Regions from separate parts of the Paenibacillus sp. MER 99-2 genome, predicted to be linked through region 1. Evidence: predicted binding sites of a transcription regulator. Region 1 holds the regulator's gene; the other holds the start of a gene.

Region 1 (4,670 bases):
ACACCAACGGTTTCTCGTCTGATCAATGATCTGATTCAGGATGTATTTCCTAGAGAGTACATTGCAGTTATGGAAGGTGAAGTTGAGACAAGTACAGAACTGTTGAATGAACATTTTGATTATATTTTCTTTACAGGTAGCACTGGTGTTGGGCGTATTGTCATGAAAGCTGCTGCTGAACATCTAACTCCGGTTACGTTGGAACTGGGGGGCAAAAGTCCGGTCATTGTTCACAAGGATGCGGATCTGAAGCTTACGGCTCAACGTATTGTACGTGGTAAATACCTCAATGCTGGACAAACCTGCGTAGCACCAGATTATTTGTTTGTACATGAACAAGTGCACGATGAATTGATTGCATTAATTCAAGATGAAATTCAGGACAAATTCGGAAATGATGTAATGAAGAACCCGGACTTCCCGCATATTGTTAATGCCCGTAACTTTGATCGAGTGTCGAAATTCCTTGAGGATGGTAAAGCGTTGATTGGTGGTCGTTCTGAGCGTGATAAACTGCTTATTGAGCCTACTGTATTGGGTGATGTGGACTGGAGTTCAGCCATAATGCAGGAGGAGATTTTTGGTCCGATTCTTCCGGTTATGACTTATCAAGATCTTAACCCCGTGTTAGATGAGATTGTCCGTCGGCCTAAACCATTGGCACTATATCTCTTCACACAAGATGAGCAATTACAGGAGCAAGTTCTGAACCAAGTGTCCTTTGGTGGAGGCTGTATTAATGATACGTTATCGCATATGACTTCACATTACCTGCCATTTGGGGGCGTGGGGGAGAGTGGTATGGGTTCGTACCATGGACAGCAAAGTTTTGATGTGTTCTCCCATCACAAAAGTATTATGAAACGTACCCAGTAATAATCTTGGAAGTTGCAACGTAAAAAAGAGGTTGTCCTAAATATTAGGACAACCTCTTTGTGTATTTCATTTCATGTGTGATTATTGAAATCTGAAAATCAAATCTTATTAATGAAGATCGCGGAAAAGACCTATAACTTTACCTAAGATGCTAACATGTTTCAAACGAAGCGGTTCAAATGTGGCGTTCTCCGGCTGAAGACGAATATGATCCTTCTCCTTATAGAAGGTTTTCACTGTAGCTTCGTCGTCCTCAGTCATGGCAACAACGATATCACCGTTATCAGCAGTTTGCTGCTGACGTACAATCACGTAGTCCCCATTAACAATACCTGCTTCAATCATACTATCCCCAACAACAGAAAGCATAAATACCTTTTGTTCGCCTACATAATGAGTAGGAAGAGGGAAGTAGTCCTCAATGTTCTCGGTTGCTGTGATTGGAACACCGGCAGTTACTTTACCCACAACAGGAATGCGAGCAACGCTGTGTGCGAACTGGTGGGAGTGCTCTGATTCCTCTTGGCTTAACAATTCGATAGCTCTTGGTTTCGTTGGGTCTCTTCTAATGAGACCTTTCTTCTCCAAACGATCCAAATGTCCGTGAACCGTAGAGCTGGAAGCTAGTCCAACCGCTTCTCCAATTTCCCGTACGGAAGGAGGATACCCCTTCAACCGGACTTCATTGCGTATAAACTCCAGAATAGCCTGTTGCCTGCTGGATATCTTCGACATACCGTATCAACCCCATTTAGTAACGTTTGGGAAAATTATAACATAGAACCTCCGTTCGTACAAACATAAGTTCTAAATAAAATGGGATAAAATCAAGAAATTTGCTACAAAAAGATGGAATTTCGAGCATAGATAATAAATCCTGTGACTTAGGGAATAACCTAGGGAAGATTTAAGTCGGAAATAAAGCGAGAAAAAAGCGAACAATTGTTCCGAAAAAGTTGTTGAACAAAACAAATGTTCGTGTTATATTGTTTTCAACAGATAGGAACAAACGTTTGGAGGTCGATTTTTAATGAGATATTCAACTTATCAAAGTATTTATGAACCAGTAAATTCCGAAGCGGTTAAGACTAACATAGGTAATCTCCAGAAATCATTCGCACAGCTGAAGATGCCAACCTGGATTTTGAAACTGTCTTTGGTGGCTTTCATTATAATTGTTGGATGCAGTACAGTGCTTACAGTATTTGCTGGGAATGAGAACGATTTGTTGCCCGGTGGCAAAATCGCAGTTTCTGAGGGAGATACGTTATGGAGTATTTCTGTAGATTACAAACCGGAAAGCATGGATACGCGTGTATATATAGAAGCAATTAAACAAGTGAATCAACTTCAATCGACTACAATTCAAGCTGGACAAGTGTTGGTTTTGCCCCAGATTTCCCAATAAAGAGTAGATTCTAACTAGCCAGCAGCCCCCGACCTTGACAACCCGTCCCGATCATGTCAAAGTTAATATGACTTTGTAATTTTGGAGGGGACAAGATTGGATATAGATAGCCTAGTAGCACGTATTAACGAATTGGCTCGCAAACAAAAATCTACTGGTTTATCAGAGGAAGAGCTTGCTGAGCGTGCAAAACTTAGAGAGATTTATTTGAACAACATCCGAAGCAATTTCAGACAACAGTTAGATTCCATTGAAATTGTGGATGATGAGAAACATCAAGGCCGCCAAGGCAAACTCAAACACTAGAGAAACCTAATGATATCATTACGATATTTAGGTTTCTTACTGTTATTTTGAGAATGCTGTTTTTTTAGATAAGGGGGAACTTTTGGTTTACAGTCATGTAAGCCGATACAAAGACAAAATAAGGGGGATTCTCATGGCTCGTTCGTTCGAGAGAACGGTTCGCAAAAATTCTAAGCAGTTGAATCATCAACGCAAAAAGAATGGTCAACAAGTTTCAGGTACACCAGGTGTCGATATTTTTAAAGGTCGCAGCCTGTTGTTCCCTATATTCTTGATTGGACTTGCGTTTCTGTATCTATTTATGAGTACATTTCTTGTTAAAGCTCCAATGACAACTTGGGATTGGGTTACCATGCTGCTTTACGTATTTTTGGCTGTAATCTTTCTTCTCCGTCGTCCTTACCTTAAGATTGGAAACAGCACGATTGCGACGATTAAAGGTAACCGTGAGCGGTCAATCGGTGTTGACGATATCGTGAAGTTCCGAATTGAGCCTGGTACAGTTGTCATTGAGCACAACGGTCGTGGTAAGAGATGGGTATTCACTAAATTGTTGAATCGTTACGATACAGATGCGATTACCGAGCGTCTTCTGAGATTTGCCAAGTCGCATCAGATTACTGTGGAAACTTACGAGAAAAAGTAATTACTGCATAAAGGGGAAGATGACCGTAATGACGTTAAAAGCAATTTTGTTCGATCTAGATGATACATTGTTATGGGATGAGCGCAGTGTCAGAGAAGCTTTCCATGAAACTTGTCTTGTAGCTGCGGCAGAGACGGGTGTTGATCCGGCTGCACTTGAAGAAGCTGTTCGTAATGAAGCACGGAATCTGTATGAATCCTACGAGACATTTGCGTTCACCAAGATGATTGGAATTAATCCATTTGAGGGTCTATGGGCTAACTTCACAGGTGGAGATCAACCTGAGTTCCGTCAGTTAGAGCAGCTTGCGCCTGCGTATCGTAGAGATTCATGGTATCGTGGTCTCTTGAAAATGGGTGTAGACCGTCAAGATCTTGCGGACAGATTGGCATCCCAGTTTGGGGCAGAGCGTAGATCTAGACCTCATATCTATGAGGAAACGATCGATACGTTAAGTCATCTTAAAGGAAAGTTCAAACTTTTGCTTTTAACGAATGGTTGTCCAGCTCTTCAACAAGAGAAGTTAGATGGCGTTCCTGAGATCGTGCCTTTCTTTGATGAAATCATTATTTCTGGTTCTTTTGGTAAAGGTAAACCTGACCCTTCAATCTTCCAGCATGCTTTGGACAAATTAGGTGTTCAACCTGAAGAGAGTATGATGGTTGGAGACAAGCTCACGACAGATATCCGAGGTGCTCTATCTACTGGGATTAAGTCAGTATGGATTAATCGTGAGAACAAAGAGAACTCAGAAACCTATACACCGGATCATGAGATTAAGCATCTTTCGGAATTGGAACGGATCATTGCTACATTTTAAAGAAATTTGCAGTGTGGTGTAATTTACAAACATCAATGACTTATGTTGAGATGGCAGCCCATCCAGCATGGTCATTGATGTTTTTATATTTTCGGAGAAAATAGCAGCTATGGAGAGCGTAGTCAATGTTTATTTTTTTTGTAAAAGTTATTGAAATAATATTTTACCTGCATTAGAATATAACTAACATACTAGTATGACTAGTATATGGAAACTGAATGTATGGTTATTTCAAATTTTGGTCTTAATGTGAAGTTTGAATATACCGTATTAATTTTCATTTATTTTGTAAGCGCTTTACATAATTTTGATTCAGTCAAATAGGAGTGTAGAACTGAAAAGTACCAGATCTTCTCCAGGTAAAATGTCTAAATGATGCAACGTTTATCCAACAAAATGATATCGCTTACATTCGTGATTTGTTTATTCCGTAGTGGGGGTGAAGTTGGTCTGTAAGATGTCTTCAACAGGAAGAAGAGGTGGGAGTTGCAATTGAAGTATTAGTTCTCAGTTACATTATCAAGATAGGGATCGGAGTGAATGACACATGGAGTCTGAAACAGCTAAAGCCACACTAACGATGACATCTTTACGTAAAGAGAGCAAGCTTAGAA
Region 2 (4,670 bases), 690 kb from region 1:
TGCAAGCAGCGTATCCCATTGCTCAGGCGTAGCTACAGCCGCACTGCTGTAAAAACTACCATCTGCTTTCAGTGCAACCGGAATGATCGCAGAATAACCTTTTTCCAAGGTATGGTCCATTTGAGCGATGTTATCTCGATCTGCGAGCAATAGTCCTTTCATTTTGAAACGTTTCAGTAGCTCTTGTCCTGCCTGCTCCGAGGTCATGCCATTAGAGGATTGCAGTAGCGGATTATGCACATGGAAATATAGCGTACCCCCAGGCATCGCAGACTCGCCAAGCCATTCCTCAGCCGAACTCAACAACACTTCCAGATACGTAAGCATCTGTAGTGACAGACCATAATAAACTTCGTGTAGCTTGAGATCCGTCTGGCTTGACTTATAGTCAATGACTCGTAGCAAAAGTCCATTTTCCCCTTCAGCCACATCTACACGGTCAATTCGACCAACAATCTCCATCACACAGCCATTTTCCAGCTCAAAACGTAGCGGCGGCAACGGCTTACCTGGCCCAAAATCAAGCTCAAGCCCGATTGGCTCATAGCTCCCTCGTCTGGACTGTTCTCCCAAAATAACGGAAGCTCTGCTGACAATTTCCTTCAGCTTACGGAAAATGTATCCGTACCGTTTGGTGCTAAGCAAAATTTCTCCTTGAAGCTGTGGAGCGATCTGTTCTACCGTCTGCTCTGCCTCTTGTCGGCATTGCTCTGGCGATAAGCTTCCCCAGCTACGATTTTCTTCACGTAAGCGCATCGCCAACTGACTGAGTGCAGCATGAAATAATTGTCCGATGTCTGGTGCTTGAAGACGGTAAAGCTGGCGATCCTTCAATCGTAATCCATGAGAAGCAAAGTGAGAGAAAGGGCATGCTACAAAACGTTCCATCCGGGAGACACTTGTGCGAACTTCCGTACCATACAATCTCCGACTAGTGGATGTACGAAGTGGTAACGCCCGATTGCGATAAAAGACAGATCCCAGTAATCTCTCTAATAGCGGTTTGCTGCTTTCTTGCGAAGCATGCCAGTTGTACACCGCCCACCATAATTCTGGAATGTCTTCACCCCGGCGCCATCTGCGCAATTGTCCAATTAACGTAGATAAGCTCTGTTCAGGATGACGAACATAGGCCCAATGATTCTGTGAAGCTACTGATCCCTGAGGTTCCGTCAAAAGAGGCTGTTCCTGTTTGCCAAACATGTTCCGTACATGTCGTACAATTTCCGAAGGAAGCAGCGACTTCCCTTCATCATCCGCTACAGGATAACTTAACCACAGCTGGTCACTAGCTGATGTTAAGGCTGTATAGATTAGAAAACGCTCGTCCAACATTTGTCTGGTCACACCAGGTCCCAGAGGCAAACCTCTTTCTGTTAATAAAAGCCGTTCCTGCTCAGTCAATACACCATCCTCTTGAGGTACAGCCGGAAGTTCTCCATCCACCGCCCCAAGAATAAATACATACTTGATATCCTGCAGGCGCGTCCGATCCATTGAACCAACGAGCACCTGATCCAGTGCAGGTGGAACCAGACCCAATTTAAGTTCCGTTAGTCCAGTCTCGATCAATCCAGCAAACAAATCCAAATCCAGTCGCTCGGCTCCCATCATATCGACCATCTGATCCAGCAGATCCAGAACGGCTCCCCACATTTGCCGATGCTCGCGCGAACGTTCCGGATCACCTTGAGCGGTAGCCTCTGTAGACATCGTCTCCAGCTTCCACGGAATCTCGGCATCTTCAAGCAACGTGTATAATGCAGCGCACTGTTCCTTGGCTGTCTTCGCCTTGCTCATTCGTTTCTCAAAAGCACCCATGGGATCTGTAATAACCGTACGGCACTTTTCCATCAACGATAACATTTGTTCACGTCCGCGGCTCCGATTGTCCTGACCGTTGTCCTCCAGCGACAAGCTAGGCACATACTTCCAAGGCTTGCCGTCAGTCCAGCGGTATCCGTAAATACCACAAGCCAGGATGTAATTTTCGAGTTGATCCATGTCCTCACGACTCACTGAACCATCACGAGGCAGAAGCAGGTCTGTTTTGACACAACGAAATACATCTTCGTAGCGCCAGCGACGACGAACAACATCCAGTGCCGAACGAATAAACTCTGCGAGCGGATGATGCAGCTCACTTCGTCTACGGTCCAAGAAGACAGGGATGTTATAATCTCGGAACAATGGCTCGGCAATATCTGCATAAGCATCTAACTGACGAACCAACACAGCCATCTCTCGGTAACGAGCACCCTCATCCTGAGCCAAACGTCTCATTTCCCGTAGTGCACCTTCAAGTTCCGCACGACGATTCTCAGCTGCATACAACTTAATGCCAGAATTGCGCCCCTCACTTCTCCAGCGAACTCTACGATCGAATCCAGCTTCCAAATGCGCTAATCCTGGACTACCTTCATATCTTGGAGCAACCTCTGGCTGAAGAATCAACGTTTCGCTCGGCACGCCTAAATCATCAGCCATACCTTTGAGGCGTGCATAAGCACTCGCTGTAGGATAGAACAGATCTAAATCATTAGGAAGTGCACCATGCTCGTATGGGCGATCTAATGTCAATGCAATCGTAACGTTAGAAGACTGTAACATCAGTCTACTAATCACACTCATTTCCTGCGGGGTAAATCCCTGAAACCCATCTATCCAAATCTGAGCGTCCTGAAGCATCGTGCCTTCAGACAACCGTTCGGTCAATTCACTAAGCGTATCTTCATCATCAATGTAAAGATCCGTTAATTCCTGTTCATAATCACGATATATAAGAAGCAGATCATGGAGCTTGTCTCCCAATATCGGTGCTGACGAAGAGGCATTCCACATGGAAACCCCATCCCCCAGCGATGCAGGATCAAGCTCATAACGTTTAAATTCACCATATAGATTATTCAAATGACTAATAAAGCCTAATTGGCTACTTGAAGCACCAAATAATTTCAACTCTTCCTTACGCCGTTGCAGTACTTTATAGAGCAGCATCTTCTTACCTTCAGCACCAATGGGAATACGCGCCGAACCACCAGCCTCCTGCATGACGCGGTAGGCTAGTCTTCGGAAACCAAGCACTTCAGCGCGCATCGATCCTCTGATCATGCCAGAAGAGACGAGTGCTTGCTCTGTACGGAATGAACTCTGTTCAGGTACTAGTAAAATAAGCGGATTCCCCTGTGGCTCCTGTTGAAGCAGGGTAGTAATTTCCCGAGTAACCAGGGCACTCTTGCCACTGCCTGCCCGGCCAATAACGAAGCGTACGGACATGTCTAATCCTCCAAATCATCACGAACAAGATTTTAATTCCCAGTATAACATACCTGACTCGGTTCGGAACATACGTTTGCCACTATTCGGCAGCATCGGAAACATCTCCATAAGCATAAAAAAGGCCTACAGCTAAATAACTGCAGACCTCCAACTTAATGTTGATATGGTTGTTGATGTTTTTTAATTGGTCGTTTACATGCTCGTGTGACTGACTACATTACTTTGTTTTACTACGAACCTCGAAGATCGCAAATTTCAGGTAATGTCCTTCATCTACACCTAAAATCTGTGGATGATCCTTGCCTGCTGCCTTCCAATCAATAAGGCGAAGTACTTTGCCCGCATCTTCAGCCGCATCTGCGATTGTTTCGAGGAAAAGGTCTGGGCGCATGTGATATGAACAGCTTGCCGTTACAAGATATCCACCTTCATTGACCAGCTTCATGCCATGAAGATTGATATCCTTGTATCCACGGCATGCACCTTTGACTGCTGATTTCGTTTTGGCAAATGCCGGTGGGTCGAGGATTACGACGTCGAATGACTTACCTCCACCAGCAGCGAGAGCTTTGGATGTATCTACTTTTTGCTCGCCTGCACGTGCACGTACATTGCGTTCTTCCAGACCTTTAACCTGTTCACGCAAGTACTGGAACGCATCTGCTACGACAAATTCAACTCGATCTGTGAATCCATTCAACTCTACATTCGTTCTAGCACTCTCGATCGCATGCTCTGAAATGTCCAGACAAGTTACCTTCTTCGCTCCGTACTTGCAAGCATTCAACGTGAAGCTGCCCGTATGAGAGAAACACTCTAGTACCGTCGCACCATCCCAATAAGGGAATGTTACAACTTTACCACTTTTGTTAACAGGCAACCATTGCTCACTACCATCCTGCTCCACTTGCTCAAGGCGGATACCGCTTTTATAACCCCAGCCCTTCATTAAGGGTTCGATGGCCGCACGGTTTTCACGCTGATCGAAGAAATAACCTGTTTTCTGACCTTCCACGATATCTACTTTAATAAGCAAGCCGTTCTCTGTTACTGTCACATGACGTGGGCACTCTCCGTAAAGAGGACCTTTGGTCTGCTCCAAGCCTTCCAGCTCACGAATAGACACATCGCTCCGCTCGTAAATGCCTTCAGGCTGCATCACTTCAATCAGAGCTTGCACAATCGCCTCACGGCAACGATCCATTCCCAGTGTCAATAGCTGTACCACAAGTACACTACCGAAGCGATCAACGATCAACCCAGGTAAAAAGTCTGCTTCCCCGTATACCAAGCGATACGCTTCTCCGTCTTGGATGAAACGTTCACGATGGCGTAAGCAATCCTGGAAACGTGCTGTAAAGAACGCCGTGTCCATCTGAGCAAAATCTAAC

What was found. The regulator LexA, encoded in region 1, represses DNA repair genes until DNA is damaged. The targets are predictions, from matches to a motif close to CGAACATATGTTCG.
Region 2: addB (helicase-exonuclease AddAB subunit AddB) is a predicted target of LexA. The motif match lies at 3,342-3,355, and genes of this name have one in related genera.

Annotation. Positions count from the first base shown of each region.
Region 1 covers NZ_JAMAUZ010000001.1:1,225,261-1,229,930, forward strand. Annotated here, with positions in the region: gene M3636_RS05570 (aldehyde dehydrogenase) at 1-876, shown strand, start outside; gene lexA (transcriptional repressor LexA) at 985-1,611, opposite strand; gene yneA (cell division suppressor protein YneA) at 1,907-2,284, shown strand; gene M3636_RS05585 (DUF896 domain-containing protein) at 2,381-2,590, shown strand; gene M3636_RS05590 (hypothetical protein) at 2,724-3,236, shown strand; gene M3636_RS05595 (HAD family hydrolase) at 3,265-4,056, shown strand; gene M3636_RS05600 (ABC transporter permease) at 4,637-4,670, shown strand, end outside.
Region 2 covers NZ_JAMAUZ010000001.1:532,381-537,050, reverse strand. Annotated here, with positions in the region: gene addB (helicase-exonuclease AddAB subunit AddB) at 1-3,276, opposite strand, end outside; gene M3636_RS02395 (class I SAM-dependent rRNA methyltransferase) at 3,497-4,670, opposite strand, start outside.